DNA from 3 places in the Pseudomonas sp. NPDC086251 genome. Region 1 is predicted to be linked to each of the others. Evidence: predicted binding sites of a transcription regulator. Region 1 holds the regulator's gene; each other region holds the start of a gene.
The links. The regulator sigma-54, encoded in region 1, starts transcription at its own class of promoters, with help from an activator protein. The targets are predictions, from matches to a motif close to ANTGGCATNNANNTTGCTNT.
Positions count from the first base shown of each region.

Region 2: a site for sigma-54 is predicted at 3,336-3,355, ahead of glnA (glutamate--ammonia ligase). Genes of this name have one in related genera too.
Region 3: a site for sigma-54 is predicted at 2,398-2,417, ahead of ACIPL2_RS18050 (flagellar basal body rod protein FlgF). Genes of this name have one in related genera too.

Region 1 covers NZ_JBIVBY010000008.1:17,342-22,374, forward strand. The annotation lists gene ACIPL2_RS11560 (HPr family phosphocarrier protein) at 63-338, opposite strand; gene rapZ (RNase adapter RapZ) at 354-1,211, opposite strand; gene ptsN (PTS IIA-like nitrogen regulatory protein PtsN) at 1,214-1,678, opposite strand; gene hpf (ribosome hibernation-promoting factor, HPF/YfiA family) at 1,691-1,999, opposite strand; gene ACIPL2_RS11580 (RNA polymerase factor sigma-54) at 2,074-3,567, opposite strand; gene lptB (LPS export ABC transporter ATP-binding protein) at 3,841-4,566, opposite strand; gene lptA (lipopolysaccharide transport periplasmic protein LptA) at 4,566-5,033, opposite strand, start outside.
Region 2 covers NZ_JBIVBY010000009.1:30-5,062, reverse strand. The annotation lists gene glnL (nitrogen regulation protein NR(II)) at 1-199, opposite strand, end outside; gene ACIPL2_RS12585 (DUF4124 domain-containing protein) at 431-1,048, opposite strand; gene ACIPL2_RS12580 (DUF4124 domain-containing protein) at 1,048-1,557, opposite strand; gene glnA (glutamate--ammonia ligase) at 1,833-3,239, opposite strand; gene thiI (tRNA uracil 4-sulfurtransferase ThiI) at 3,570-5,024, shown strand.
Region 3 covers NZ_JBIVBY010000014.1:76,135-81,167, forward strand. The annotation lists gene phhA (phenylalanine 4-monooxygenase) at 1-177, opposite strand, end outside; gene ACIPL2_RS18045 (sigma-54-dependent transcriptional regulator) at 584-2,143, shown strand; gene ACIPL2_RS18050 (flagellar basal body rod protein FlgF) at 2,472-3,212, shown strand; gene flgG (flagellar basal-body rod protein FlgG) at 3,258-4,043, shown strand; gene flgH (flagellar basal body L-ring protein FlgH) at 4,095-4,790, shown strand; gene ACIPL2_RS18065 (flagellar basal body P-ring protein FlgI) at 4,818-5,033, shown strand, end outside.

The DNA.
Region 1 (5,033 bases):
GTGGAGCTGATGAAGCGTGTCATCGTTCTTCGCGGGCAAGCCTCGCTCCTGCAGGGGCGGGTTTACTCGCCTTCGCCGAAGTAGTCGTTGATCAGCGCTACCAATGCCTGTAGCGCCTCATCAGCCCTTTCGCCTTCGGTGCTCAAGTGGATCTTGGTGCCCTTGCCCGCCGCCAGCATCATCATGGCCATGATGCTTTTACCGTCGACCGTGGTTTCCGGCGTGCGTCCTACCCTGATCGTGCAATCCTTGAACTCACCGGCGACACCGACGAATTTTGCAGACGCGCGGGCGTGCAGGCCCAGCTTGTTGATGATTTCGATTTCCAGAGCAGGCATCGCGATGTGAATCCTTTAGCTGAGGTCGCGGTGGCGGACCTGGACGTTCTTCAGGGTTTTTTGCAGGGTCTGACCCAGACGTTCGGTCAGGTAGACGGAGCGGTGATGCCCCCCGGTGCAGCCAATGGCAATGGTGACATAAGCACGGTTGCTGGCGGCAAAGCGGGGCAGCCATTTGAGCAGGTACGTGGAGATGTCCTGGAACATCTCTTCCACGTCTGGCTGTGCGGCCAGGTATTCCGCCACCGGCTGGTCGAGCCCGGACTGCGCGCGCAGCTCCGGCTTCCAGTACGGGTTCGGCAGGCAGCGCACGTCGAACACCAGGTCGGCGTCCACCGGCATGCCACGCTTGAAACCGAAAGACTCCACCAGGAACGCAGTACCGGGTTCCGGCTGGTTCAACAGGCGCAGCTTGATGGTGTCGCGCAGCTGGTACAGGTTCAGGTTGGTGGTGTTGACTTTGAGATCAGCGAGGTCGGCAATCGGGCCGAGCAAGCTGGTTTCATCGTTGATCGCCTCGGCCAGCGAGCGATTGGCGCTGCTCAGCGGGTGGCGACGACGGGTTTCCGAAAAGCGTTTGAGCAGGGTTTCTTCGTCGGCATCCAGGTACAGGACATCGCACTGGATATGCCGGCTGCGGACTTCTTCGAGCAGTTCCGGAAAGCGCGACAGGTGACTTGGCAAGTTGCGCGCGTCAATCGACACGGCAACCAGCGGTTGTGCCAGCTCGGTGTGAATCAACGCGCGTTCGGCCAGCTCCGGCAGCAAGCCGGCGGGCAAGTTGTCGATGCAGTAGTAGCCGTTGTCCTCGAGGACATCGAGCGCGGTACTTTTACCTGAGCCGGAACGGCCACTGACGATGATCAAACGCATGATTACTGACCGTTTTGCTCGTCCAGGACAACCTGATACAAGGCTTCATTGCTCGGGGCGCTGCGCAGTTTTTCGCGCACTTCCTTGCGATCGAGCATGCTGGCGATCTGGCGCAATAGCTCCAGGTGCGCATCGGTGGCGGCTTCCGGGACCAGCAGAACGAACAGCAGGTCAACCGGGGCGCCGTCGATGGCGTCGAAATCAATAGGGGCGTCTAGGTGCATCAAGGCGCTGATGGGTGCGGAGCAACCCTTCAGACGGCAGTGGGGGATGGCGATGCCGTTACCAAAACCGGTAGAACCGAGTTTTTCACGGGCGACCAGACTCTCGAAGACATCCTGCATGGCCAGATCCGGCACTTCGCGATGGATTAGGTTGGCAATTTGCTCGAGGGCTTTCTTTTTACTGCCGCCCGGCACGTTCACGAGGGAACGGCCGGGGGTCAGGATGCTTTCAAGTCGGATCATGAGTTGGGAGTGTTAACGACCGGTCGCACCCTGGAGGAGGCTCTGGGTCTTTTCCTTATGCTTTTTGAGTTGTTTATCCAGCTTGTCGGTCAATGCGTCGATCGCTGCGTACATATCGGTATGTTCCGCGTTAGCGACCACTTCATTGCCGGGAATATGCAGCGTGGCTTCGATTTTCTGCTTGAGCTTTTCGACCGTCATCGTCACTTGAACGTTGGTGATCTTGTCGAAATGCCGTTCCAATCGTTCGAGTTTTTCGCCGATGTAGGTGCGAAGAGGTTCGGTCACTTCCAGTTGGTGTCCACTGATGTTGACTTGCATACAGCTTCTCCTTCGTTGCCAGTGCATAAAGCGGCAGGCAGAAATGCCTGCCACTGGAACGCTGTGGCGTGGCTCTACATCAACCGCTTGCGTTCGCTCGAAGGCGCGATTCCTAAGGACTCGCGGTACTTGGCGACGGTGCGGCGAGCCACCTGAATGCCTTGTGCCTCCAGTAAACCAGCGATCTTGCTGTCACTCAACGGCTTTTTCTGATTTTCCGCAGCAACCAGTTTTTTGATGATCGCGCGAATCGCCGTGGACGAGCATTCGCCGCCCTCGGAGGTGCTGACGTGGCTGGAGAAAAAGTATTTCAGTTCATAAATACCCCGTGGGGTATGCATGAATTTTTGCGTGGTGACCCGCGAAATCGTCGACTCGTGCATGCCGACCGCTTCGGCGATGTCATGCAGTACCAGCGGTTTCATGGCTTCGTCGCCGTATTCCAGGAAGCCGCGCTGATGCTCGACGATCTGGGTGGCTACTTTCATCAGGGTTTCGTTGCGGCTTTGCAGGCTCTTGATGAACCAGCGGGCCTCTTGCAGCTGATTGCGCATGAAGGTGTTGTCGGCGCTGGTGTCGGCGCGGCGCACGAAACCGGCGTACTGCGCGTTGACCCGAAGGCGTGGCACCGATTCCTGATTGAGCTCCACCAGCCAGCGCTCGTTGTCCTTGCGCACGATCACGTCGGGTACCACGTATTCGGCTTCACTGGACTCGATTTGCGAACCCGGGCGCGGGTTGAGGCTCTGCACCAGTTCGATGACCTGGCGCAGTTCATCTTCCTTGAGCTTCATGCGCCGCATCAATTGGCTGTAGTCGCGGCTGCCGAGCAGGTCAATGTAATCGCTGACCAGACGCTTGGCCTCGGCCAGCCATGGGGTCTTGGCGGGCAACTGGCGCAATTGCAGGAGCAGGCATTCACCCAGGTTACGGGCGCCGATGCCGGCGGGTTCGAATTGCTGGATGCGGTGCAGGACGGCTTCGATTTCGTCCAGTTCGATGTCCAGTTCCGGATCGAAGGCTTCGAGGATTTCCTCGAGGGTTTCGTCCAGGTAGCCCTGATTGTTGATGCAGTCGATCAAGGTCACGGCGATCAGACGATCGGTGTCGGACATCGGTGCCAGGTTCAGTTGCCACAGCAGGTGGCTTTGCAGGCTTTCACCGGCCGAGGTGCGGGTGGTGAAATCCCACTCGTCGTCATCGTTGCTCGGCAGGCTGCTGGCGCTGGTCTGGTAGACGTCTTCCCAGGCGGTATCGACCGGCAGTTCGTTGGGAATGCGCTCGTTCCAGTCGCCTTCCTCGAGGTTATCCACCGTCGGGGCGGTTTCCTGGTAGGACGGTTCCGAAACATCGGCGTTGGGTAGCTGTTCGGCTTTGTCGGCCAAGGGGTCGGCGTTATCGAAGTCGTCGCCTTCTTCCTGGCGTTCGAGCATCGGATTGGACTCCAGGGCCTCCTGGATTTCCTGTTGCAGGTCCAGGGTCGACAATTGGAGCAGGCGGATGGCCTGTTGCAGCTGCGGTGTCATCGTCAGCTGCTGGCCCATTCTCAAGACTAGCGATGGTTTCATGGCAGGGGCTTAACACCTTATTCGCCGGCGCACATGCGCCATCCACTACAGAGCGCCGGAGCGCCAAACATAAGCAAATTATATGCCCGAAACTGCAGCGTTTGCCTAGAGCGCCGTAACAATAAAAAGCTGCAAAGTTTTATTGACACAATGAACCGACTGGCTCTGGAAAATCTTTGAAGCGTCGCGTTTGCCTAGAGCGCCGTAACAATAAAAAATTGTTGATTTTTTATCGAGACAAGCGCTCGGCCGACTAGCCAGGCACCTTGGCGCTTACAGGCGGAACTCATGGCCCAGGTACACTTCCTTGACCAGGTCGTTGGCCAGGATGGTGGCAGAGTCACCTTCGGCGATCAGCTGGCCATCGTTGACGATGTAGGCGGTTTCGCAGATATCCAGGGTTTCACGGACGTTGTGGTCGGTGATCAGCACGCCAATGCCCTTGGCCTTGAGGTGATGGATGATCTGCTTGATGTCGCCCACCGAAATCGGGTCCACGCCGGCGAAGGGTTCGTCGAGGAGGATGAATTTCGGGTTGGTGGCCAGTGCGCGGGCGATTTCCACGCGGCGGCGTTCGCCACCGGACAGGCTCATGCCGAGGTTGTCGCGGATGTGGCTGATGTGGAATTCCTGCAGCAGGCTTTCCAGCTCCTTGCGACGACCGGCCTTGTCGAGTTCTTTGCGGGTCTCGAGGATGGCCATGATGTTATCGGCGACCGAGAGTTTGCGGAAGATCGACGCTTCTTGCGGAAGATAGCCGATACCGGCCTTCGCACGGCCGTGCATCGGCTGGTGGCTGACGTCCAGATCGTCGATCAGCACGCGACCCTGATCGGCCTGTACCAGGCCGACAATCATATAGAAACAGGTGGTTTTGCCGGCGCCGTTCGGGCCAAGCAGACCGACGATCTGACCGCTGTCGATGGACAGGCTGACGTCACGCACGACCTGGCGGCTCTTGTAGCTCTTGGCCAAGTGCTGAGCTTTCAGAGTTGCCATTACTGGGCCTTTTGCTCGTCGGTTTTCTTCTTCGGCTGAATCACCATGTCGATGCGTGGACGCGACTCGGTGACCTTGTTGCCTGTAGCGCGACCGGCGCTCGCAAGCTTTTTAACCGTGTCGTAGACGATTTTCTCGCCTTGGGTGACGTTGTTGTCCTTGTCGATCACTTTGGCGCGATCGATCAGGACGACGCGGTTTTGCGAGGCGTGGTACTGGATAGTCACCCCGTAACCCTGGACAGGCTTGGTGTCGCCTGCAGCTTGCAGCTGCTCGAAGTAGGCGAGGTTGCCGACCGAGGTCACGACGTCGATGTCGCCGGTCGGCGTACGAGTGATGGTCACGGTGTTGCCCTTAACAATCATCGAGCCCTGGGTGATGATCACATCACCTTTGTAAGTGGCAACGCCATTCTTGTCGTCCAGCTGGGCGTCGTCGGCCTGAATGCGGATTGGCTGGTCTTGATC
Region 2 (5,033 bases), on a different contig from region 1:
GGCGCAGGGAGTTCAGCGCTTCGGTGGATTCGGTGAACAACTCGCTGATGAACTGCCCGTGGCTGCGCTGGCCGCTGATGGCCAGGAGCATCTCCGCCGCCGGGTTCATGTACTCAAGGCGCAGGTCGGCGTTGAGCAGAATGGTGGCGGTGGTCAGGTTGTCGAGTAACAGACGATGCAGTGCGTCACTGATGGTCATTAAGGACCTCTTTTGGAGCAGGGCATGCGCGTGAATAACGCGCCGATACGAGGAAAATGCAAAAACCAAACCAAGGCTCCGAAAAGAAGCGTCAAAGGCCTGAAACGGGCGTTTGACGCTCGTTTGAGTGGCGCTCTGCCAGCGTTCGCGGGTATTTTCGAACCAAAATGGGTTGGGAAATGGGTACGGTGCAACCTATTGCACCAATATAGTGCGCAAACCTGAACGAGGTTAGAAGAAACGCAGGAAGGGGTTTTTTTCTTCGGGAGGTTTGTCTTTGATCGGACATTCCGGCCGTTGGCCGTAGTCGTCGAGCGTGCAGGGTTTGACCTGGCGTTTCTGCGCGAGGGAGATGCGCAGCATGTGGAAGGGTTGATTGGCGGTGCGTTCGACGGTGCGGCCGTGTTCGTCGAGGATCTCCACGGACAGGTGATGGCTGCCGCGATCGATGTTGCTCAAGGCAAATACCGGGCTGGGGCCGGGCTCTGCCGTAGGCTCGCCGTCGAGCAGCAAGCGGTAACGATGACCCCGTTGCAGGCCCGGTTCGCTGGTGACGCTGACAATCAGCTCGCCGGCACTGCTGCGCACAGTCGCGTCTGGCTCCGGCACCAGTACGCGGAGCATGTCGTAGTGGAAGAGCGGTATGGCTTCGGTTTTCTTCGCGGTTGGTGCCGCGCCCGTGGGGTGGGCGGCCATGCGATTGCTCGGCGCCACCGGCACCCGTTTGGCGTTGCCGGAGCCCGGCTGGTCGGTGTAGACCCGATTGCCCTGGGCATCGACGTAGGTGTAAACCTCCGCCGATGCGGCAAGGGCCGTCAACGACAGGAGTGCGCCAAACAGCCAGCGCATCAAGGTTTATGCACCCGCTGGACGGTGAAAGTCACGGAGGGACTCTGCTGCACGATGTTTTCCCCATCGATCACCTGCACGGCGAGGCTGTGCAAGCCTCGATCGATGTTGACCAGTTGCAGGATCGGCACGTTGCTGGGCTGACCGTACGGTTGATCGTCCAGCAACAAACGGAACAGATGCGGGCCTTGCAGGCGCGGTTTGATCAGCACGTTGACGGTGAAGGTGCCGTTGTTGGCGCGCAGGGCTTCGGTGGTGGGCAAACCGGTCAGTTCCAGCACCTCGTAGGCGCTGCCGGGTTGTTCGCTGTTATTGGCTTCAGCCGGTGGGGCGGAAGGTGGCTGGGGTTCGATACTGTTGAGCGGCGGCAAATCCACCGGCTGCGCCTTGACGCCATCGGGCGGCTGATTGCTGTAGGCAGTGTTGCCGTCGGCGTCGGTGTACTTGTAGATCTGCGCTGCGCCGGGCAGGGCGATCAGCAGCAACATCAATAGAAAACCACGACCCATAAAATCGACCGGAAACCAAAGCATTGGCTTGCAGCATAGGTCAGGGACGAGGGTTGGCCCAAGTCATTAACATTTGGGCATGATTTGCTGAAAGCTCCCTGGCGCCGAATTCCCTGTAGGAGCACGGCTTGCCGGCGAAGGCGGCCGTGAGATCGCCTTCGCCGGCAAGCCGTGCTCCTACAGGGATATCATTTGCCGTTGAATGGCGCGCACAAAAAAGGCTTCCCGAAGGAAGCCTCTTTTTTGTCACGCCGCGTGCAGCCGGCGCTACCGGATCAGCAGCTGTAGTACAGCTCGTATTCCAGTGGGTGTACGAAGGTGCGGACCTTGATTTCTTCTTCGCTTTTCAGAGCGATGTAAGCGTCGATGAAGTCATCGGAGAACACGCCGCCCTTGGTCAGGAACGCGCGACCTTTGTCCAGTTCTTCCAGGGCTTCTTTCAGGCTGCCGCAAACTTGTGGGATCTCTTTCGCCTCTTCAGGCGGCAGGTCGTACAGGTTTTTGTCAGCGGCATCGCCAGGGTGGATCTTGTTCTGGATGCCGTCCAGGCCAGCCATCAACAGGGCAGCGAAGCCCAGGTACGGGTTGGCTGCTGGATCCGGGAAGCGGGCTTCGATACGGCGAGCGCGAGGGCTGGACACGTAAGGAATACGGATCGAAGCGGAACGGTTACGTGCCGAGTAGGCCAGCATGACCGGAGCTTCGAAACCTGGGACCAGACGCTTGTCGGAGTTGGTGGTCGGGTTGGTGTAGGCGTTCAGGGCCTTACCGTGCTTGATGATGCCGCCGATGAAGTACAGGGCGGTGTCGGACAGGCCGGCATAACCTTCGCCAGCGAAGGTGTTCTTGCCATCTTTGGCGATGGACAGGTGAACGTGCATACCCGAACCATTGTCGCCGTACAGCGGCTTAGGCATGAAGGTCGCGGTGCGGCCGTAGGCGTCGGCAACGTTGTGTACGCAGTACTTCAGGGTTTGAACTTCGTCAGCCTTGGCTACCAGGGTGTTGAACTTCACGCCGATTTCGTTCTGGCCAGCGGTTGCCACTTCGTGGTGGTGAACTTCGATGACCAGGCCCATTTCTTCCATGGCGTTGCACATGGAGGTACGGATTTCGTGGTCGTGGTCGAACGGCGGAACCGGGAAGTAGCCGCCTTTGACGCCTGGACGGTGGCCTTTGTTGCCGCCTTCCACGTCCTGGTCGGACATCCACGAACCTTGTTCGGAGTAGATCTTGAACATGGAACCTGAGATGTCGGACTTGAACTTCACTTCGTCGAAGATGAAGAACTCAGGCTCTGGACCAACAAATACGGTGTCGCCGATACCGGTCGACTTCAGGTATTCCTCGGCGCGCTTGGCGATCGCACGTGGGTCACGGTCGTAGCCTTGCATGGTCGAAGGCTCGATCACGTCGCAGACCAGGATCAGGGTCGGCTCTTCGGTGAACGGGTCGAGAACAGCGGTGCTGTCGTCCGGCATCAGGATCATGTCGGAGGCTTCGATGCCTTTCCAGCCAGCAATGGAGGAACCGTCGAACATTTTGCCTTCTTCAAAGAAAGCTTCATCCAGCGCGTCGCGAGCCGGCATGGTCACGTGGTGCTGAGTGCCTTTGGTGTCCGTGAAGCGCAGATCAATCCACTTGACGTCATGATCTTTGATGAGTTGAACCGACTTCGACATAGTGTCCTCCGGGTGGCTTCGGGCTTAGTAGTGGATGCCCTTAGAATGTGGGTGATGCCGGCGCGAATACTCTGCCAAGGCAACCTGCCTCACAAGGGAGCAAATTGCATGCCAGTGCCCCACCATGGGTTTTTTGCCCCAAATTCACGCTTATAAAGGCGCAAAGTGTCTTAAAGCAGAAAATCTTGCCCTACAATGTGGCGCTAAAATCGACAAATGACCTGTTTTGGTGCGCGCAAAACCTTCTGCACATTAACTGGTTAAACCTTGAGCAATTTCCGCTATAATCCGCGCCCCCCTTTTTCGGCTGGCCCAGCGCGCGCTGTTTTCATGAAACTAATCGTAAAAGTCTTCCCCGAGATCACCATCAAGAGCCGCCCGGTACGGATGCGTTTCATCCGTCAGTTGGCCAAGAACATCCGCACCGTGCTCCGCGACCTGGACCCGGCTGTGGTGGTGAACGGCGTGTGGGACAATCTCGAGCTGGAAACCCGCGTCAGCGAGCCCAAAGCCCTGAAGGAGATGACCGAGCGCCTGAGCTGCATGCCGGGCATCGCGCATTTCCTGCAGGTCGACGAATACCCGCTGGGCGACTTCGATGACATCGTCGCCAAGTGCAAGCAGCACTTCGGTGATGCGTTGGCCGGGAAGATTTTTTCGGTGCGCTGCAAGCGTGCAGGCAAGCACGAATTCAGCTCGATGGACGTCGAGAAATACGTCGGCAGCCAACTGCGTCGTCAGTGCGGCGCCGCCGGAATTTCGCTGAAAGAGCCGGAAATCGAAGTTCGCATCGAGATTCGCGACAAACGGTTGTTCGTGATCCACAACCAGCACAACAGCATCGGCGGTTATCCGCTGGGTGCCCTGGAACAGACGCTTGTGCTGATGTCCGGCGGCTTCGATTCCACCGTCGCCGCGTACCAGATCATGCGGCGCGGGCTTATGAGCCATTTCTGCTTCTTCAATCTGGGCGGAAGGGCCCATGAACTGGGCGTTATGGAAGTCGCGCATTTCATCTGGAAGAAGTACGGCAGCTCCCAACGCGTGTTATTTGTCAGTGTGCCTTTCGAAGAAGTACTGGGAGAAATTCTCGGGAAAGTCGATAACAGTCATATGGGCGTAGTTTTGAAGCGTATGATGTTGCGCGCTGCTTCTCGTATTGCCGATCGGCTGGAGATCGATGCGCTGGTGACCGGCGAAGCGATTTCCCAGGTGTCGAGCCAGACGCTGCCGAACCTGTCCGTGATCGACTGCGTGACCGACAAGCTGGTCTTGCGTCCGCTGATCGCCAGTCACAAGCAGGACATCATCGACCTGGCCAACGAAATCGGTACCGCCGATTTCGCCAAGCACATGCCGGAATATTGCGGGGTCATCTCGGTGAACCCCAAGACCCACGCCAAGCGTCCACGCGTGGAGTACGAAGAACAACAGTTCGACATGGCAGTCCTTGAGCGTGCGCTTGAGAACGCCAAACTGGTACCGATCGATCGCGTGATCGACGAATTGGGCCAGGATGTGCAGATCGAAGAAGTCAGCGAAGCACTGGCCGGTCAGATCATCATCGACATCCGTCACCCGGATGCCGCTGAAGACGAGCCGCTGGAACTTGCTGGCATTGAGGTACAGACGATGCCGTTTTATGCATTGAACGCTCGTTTCAAGGAACTGGACCCTACTCGCCAGTACCTGCTGTATTGCGACAAAGGCGTGATGAGTCGCCTGCATGCCCACCATTTGCTCAGTGAGGGGCATGCCAATGTGCGCGTTTATCGACCGAGCTAAGAGCCCGGG
Region 3 (5,033 bases), on a different contig from region 1:
GCGGTCGTGGGGCAGACCGAGTTTTTCGATACCGTCCAGGTACTCCTGGCACGCACGCCCTTCTATCACTTTCAGTTGGCGAGTGATCAGCGTGTTCCACACCGCGTGTTCTTCAGCGGGGTAGTCGATAAAACCTTGCGCATCGGGCTCGCGAGCCACGTATTGCGTCTGCTTCATGCTGCTCTCCTGCTAGGGGATTTCGTTCTTGTTATGTCCTGCTATTGACTTAGAAATACCCCAAGGATTGCGAGGTTGCAGCAGGTGATCCGCGTCATGCGTAGGAAAATTCGTCGATATTCGTAAACTTTTCGTTACGGTTTGGCGGTTGTCGCGCAGGTATTGAGATTTCCGGGTTTGAAAAGAACTCCAGCTGTCACATAATCTTGACAACAAACTGTGCGTAATCGCAGAAAAATACATCGCTAGGGTACTGCGATACCCCTGTGGGAGCGGGCTTGCTCGCGAAGGCGTCGGCATATCCAACGTAGATGTATCCGGCAGACCGCTTTCGCGAGCAAGCCCGCTCCCACAGGTTGCGCGCCAGGCATCACAACCCCAATCACCGCTTCTTCGGGTGTTTTATATGCGTATCAAAGTCCACTGCCAGAACCGCATCGGCATCCTGCGCGACATTCTCAACCTGTTGGTGGAGTACGGGATCAACGTCGCTCGCGGCGAGGTCGGCGGTGAGCATGGCAATGCCATTTACCTGCATTGCCCCAACCTGATCAACATCCAGTTCCAGGCGTTGCGTCCGAAATTCGAGGCAATTGCCGGGGTCTTCGGCGTCAAGCGTGTAGGGCTGATGCCCAGCGAGCGTCGGCACATGGAGCTTAACGCGTTGCTCGGCGCCCTGGAGTTCCCGGTGCTGTCGATCGACATGGGCGGCTCGATCGTCGCGGCCAACCGCGCAGCGGCGCAATTGCTTGGGGTGCGGGTGGACGAGGTGCCGGGGATCCCCTTGTCGCGCTACGCCGAGGATTTTGACCTGCCGGAACTGGTACGCGCCAACAAGTCGCGGATCAACGGGCTGCGGGTGAAGGTCAAGGGCGACGTGTTTCTCGCTGACATCGCGCCGCTGCAATCGGAGCATGACGACAGCGAAGCCATGGCCGGCGCGGTCCTCACGCTGCACCGCGCCGACCGGGTGGGCGAGCGCATCTATAACGTGCGCAAGCAGGAACTGCGCGGGTTCGACAGCATCTTCCAAAGCTCGAAAGTGATGGCTGCGGTGGTACGCGAAGCCCGGCGCATGGCGCCGCTGGATGCGCCGTTATTAATAGAAGGGGAAACCGGCACCGGTAAAGAGTTGTTGGCGCGAGCCTGCCACCTGGCGAGTCCGCGGGGGCAGTCACCGTTGATGGCGCTCAATTGTGCCGGATTGCCGGAATCGATGGCCGAGACCGAGTTGTTCGGCTACGGCCCTGGCGCCTTTGAAGGGGCGCGGGCCGAAGGCAAGCTCGGGCTGCTGGAACTGACGGCGGGCGGTACGCTGTTTCTCGACGGTGTCGGGGAAATGAGCCCGCGCTTGCAGGTGAAATTGCTGCGCTTCTTGCAGGACGGTTGCTTCCGTCGTGTGGGCAGTGATGAAGAGGTTTATCTGGATGTGCGCGTGATCTGCGCGACCCAGGTCGACCTGTCCGAACTGTGCTCGCGCGGTGAATTTCGCCAGGATTTGTATCACCGCTTGAACGTGCTTTCGCTGCATATTCCGCCGCTGCGCGAATGCCTCGATGGTTTGACGCCGCTGGTGGAACACTTCCTCGACCAGGCCAGCCGACAGATCGGTTGCCCGTTGCCGAAACTGGCCCCTGCCGCCATGGAACGGCTCAGTCATTACCATTGGCCGGGTAATGTGCGGCAGTTGGAGAACGTGTTGTTCCAGGCGGTTTCGCTGTGCGAGGGCGGGACGGTCAAGGCCGAACATATTCGCTTGCCGGACTACGGCGTGCGTCAGCCGCTTGGCGATTTTTCCCTCGAGGGCGGGTTGGATGCGATCGTCGGGCGCTTCGAGAAAGCAGTGCTGGAGCGCTTGTATTCGGAACATCCAAGCAGCCGGCAACTGGGCAAACGGTTGGGGGTTTCGCACACGACCATTGCCAACAAGTTGCGTGAGTACGAGGTCGGCAAGAGCGAGTCATAGCTGATAGCTGTATTGCCTGTGATGGCCCCTTCGCGAGCAAGCCCGCTCCCACATTTAATCGCATTTTTCCTGAAGGATCTCGGTCGAGTGTGGGAGCGGGCTTGCTCGCGAAGACAGTAGTGGCCGTTGCCCAAGGTCAAGCCTTGCCACCAAACGGCATAACACCGCCGGTTTTTCGTCTTCGACACAATCCCCGATTCCCCTCTACACCCCTCAAGTCCTTTGTTTGCCGGGCCCCGCGTCGCCAGAAAAAAGTTGGTCTGCAAATTGCTTATGGCTGATCAGTACAGCAGTGGACGGCAAACGTCCGGCAGGCAGAGGAAAGAGCGTGGACAAGTACCTTTATGTGGCAATGACCGGCGCCAGCCAGAATGCACTGGCGCAGAAGGCTCATGCGAACAACCTGGCGAACATCTCCACCAACGGCTTCCAGAAAGACCTGGAGCAGGCGCGGTCGATGCCGGTGTTCGGCGACAGCTTTCCGGCGCGTGCGTTTGCCCTGTCCGAACGTCCGGCCACCGACTTCTCTCCGGGCGCCCTGGTGGAAACCGGTCGCGATCTCGATGTCGCGGTGCAAGGCAGCGGCTGGATCGCCGTGCAGAACCCTGATGGCGGCGAAAGCTACGTGCGCACCGGCAGCCTGAACGTTGACGCCCTCGGCGTGTTGCGGGCCGGCAACGGGATGCCGGTGATCGGCAATGGCGGGCCGATCGCCGTGCCGCCCGAGCAGCAAATCGAAGTGGGCGAAGACGGCACCATCAGCATTCGTGCGATGGGCGAAGGCCCGCGCGTGATGGCCGAAGTCGACCGCATCAAGCTGGTCAACCCTGACTTCAAGAACATGACCAAAGGCCTGGACGGTTCGATCCACACCAAGGACGGCAAGCCGGCGCAAGCCGATGCCAACGTCAAGCTGGTGTCCGGGTTCCTCGAGTCGAGCAACGTCAACGCCGTGGAAGAAATGACGTCGGTGCTGGCCCTGGCCAAGCAATTCGAGTTGCACATCAAGATGATGAACACCGCCAAAGAAGACGACCAGGCCATGGCTCGGGTCTTGCAGATCAGCTAATTATCAGAACGTCGCGCCGTAAAACAGGCGCACGAGGAGAATCGAATGCTTCCGGCTCTATGGGTTGCCAAAACAGGTCTGTCCGCCCAGGACACCAACCTGACGACCATTTCCAACAACCTGGCCAACGTGTCGACCACGGGTTTCAAACGTGACCGCGCCGAGTTCCAGGATCTGCTCTACCAGATCAAACGCCAGCCCGGCGCCCAGTCGACCCAGGACAGCGAACTGCCGTCGGGCCTGCAATTGGGTACCGGTGTGCGCATCGTCGGCACCCAGAAAAACTTCACCGCCGGCAGCCTGCAAACCACCGAACAGCCTCTGGACATGGCCATCGACGGTCGCGGTTTCTTCCAGATCCTGCAACCGGACGGCACCACGTCCTACACCCGTGACGGTACGTTCCACCTGGACTCCAACGGCCAGATCGTCAACGCCAGCGGCTTCGCCCTGGAACCGGCGATTGTCATCCCGAACGACGCGCAGACCTTCACGGTCGGTCGCGACGGCACCGTGTCCATCACCGTGACCGGCAACCCGGCCTCACAAGTGATCGGCAACCTGCAAACCGCCGACTTCATCAACCCGGCCGGCCTGCAAGCGGTGGGCAACAACCTGTTCCTGGAAACCGCTGCCAGCGGTGCGCCGCAAGTCGGCACGCCAGGCCTGGCCGGTTTCGGCACCACGCTGCAGAACACCCTGGAAACCTCCAACGTCAGCACCGTTGAGGAGATGGTCAACATGATCACCACCCAACGCGCTTACGAGATGAACTCCAAGGTGATCTCCACCGCCGACCAGATGCTCTCGTTCGTAACGCAGAATCTGTAATCAGTCTATGAGGCGGCCATGAGGCTGCCTGCAACACCGTGAGGTAGGGTCATGAATCGCTTCGTTTCTGTTCTGGCAGTGAGTGGGATCACCGTGCTCGCGGGCTGTGTGCCTGTGACACCCAAGCCCAATGATCCCTACTACGCCCCGGTGTTGCCGCGCACGCCGCTGCCGGCTGCCGCGAACAACGGCTCGATCTACCAGGCCGGTTTCGAACAGAACCTGTACAGCGACCGCAAGGCGTTCCGGGTCGGTGACATCATCACCATTACCCTGAACGAGAAAACCCAGGCCAGCAAAAACGCCAACTCGCAAGTGGCGAAAAACAGCAAGACCGGGATCGGCCTGAGCTCGCTGTTCGGTAGCAGCGCGACCACCAACAACCCGTTCGGCAACGGTGACCTGAGCCTGAGCGCCAGCTACGAAGGTGACCGAGCGACCAAGGGTGACAGCAAGGCCGGGCAGGGCAACAGCCTGACCGGTTCGATCACCGTGACCGTCGCCGACGTCTTGCCTAACGGCATCATCGCCGTGCGCGGCGAGAAGTGGCTGACGCTCAATACCGGTGACGAACTGGTACGCATCGCCGGCCTGGTTCGGGCCGATGACATCGCCACCGACAACACCGTGTCGTCGACCCGTGTCGCCGATGCACGCATCACCTATTCGGGCACCGGTTCGTTTGCCGATGCGAGTCAGCCAGGCTGGTTCGACCGTTTCTTCCTCAGCCCGCTGTTCCCTTTCTAGGTGGCTACGTTGAACTTCAAAAGTCTCATGGTGGCCGCTCTGTTGCTGTCCGCAGCCTTCAACGTTCAAGCCGAGCGCCTGAAGGACATCGCCAGTATTTCCGGCGTGCGTTCCAACCAATTGATCGGCTACGGCCTGGTGGTCGGGCTTAACGGCACCGGTGACCAGACGACCCAGACGCCATTCACCCTGCAGACCTTCAACAACATGCTCTCGCAGTTCGGCATCAAGGTGCCGCCCGGT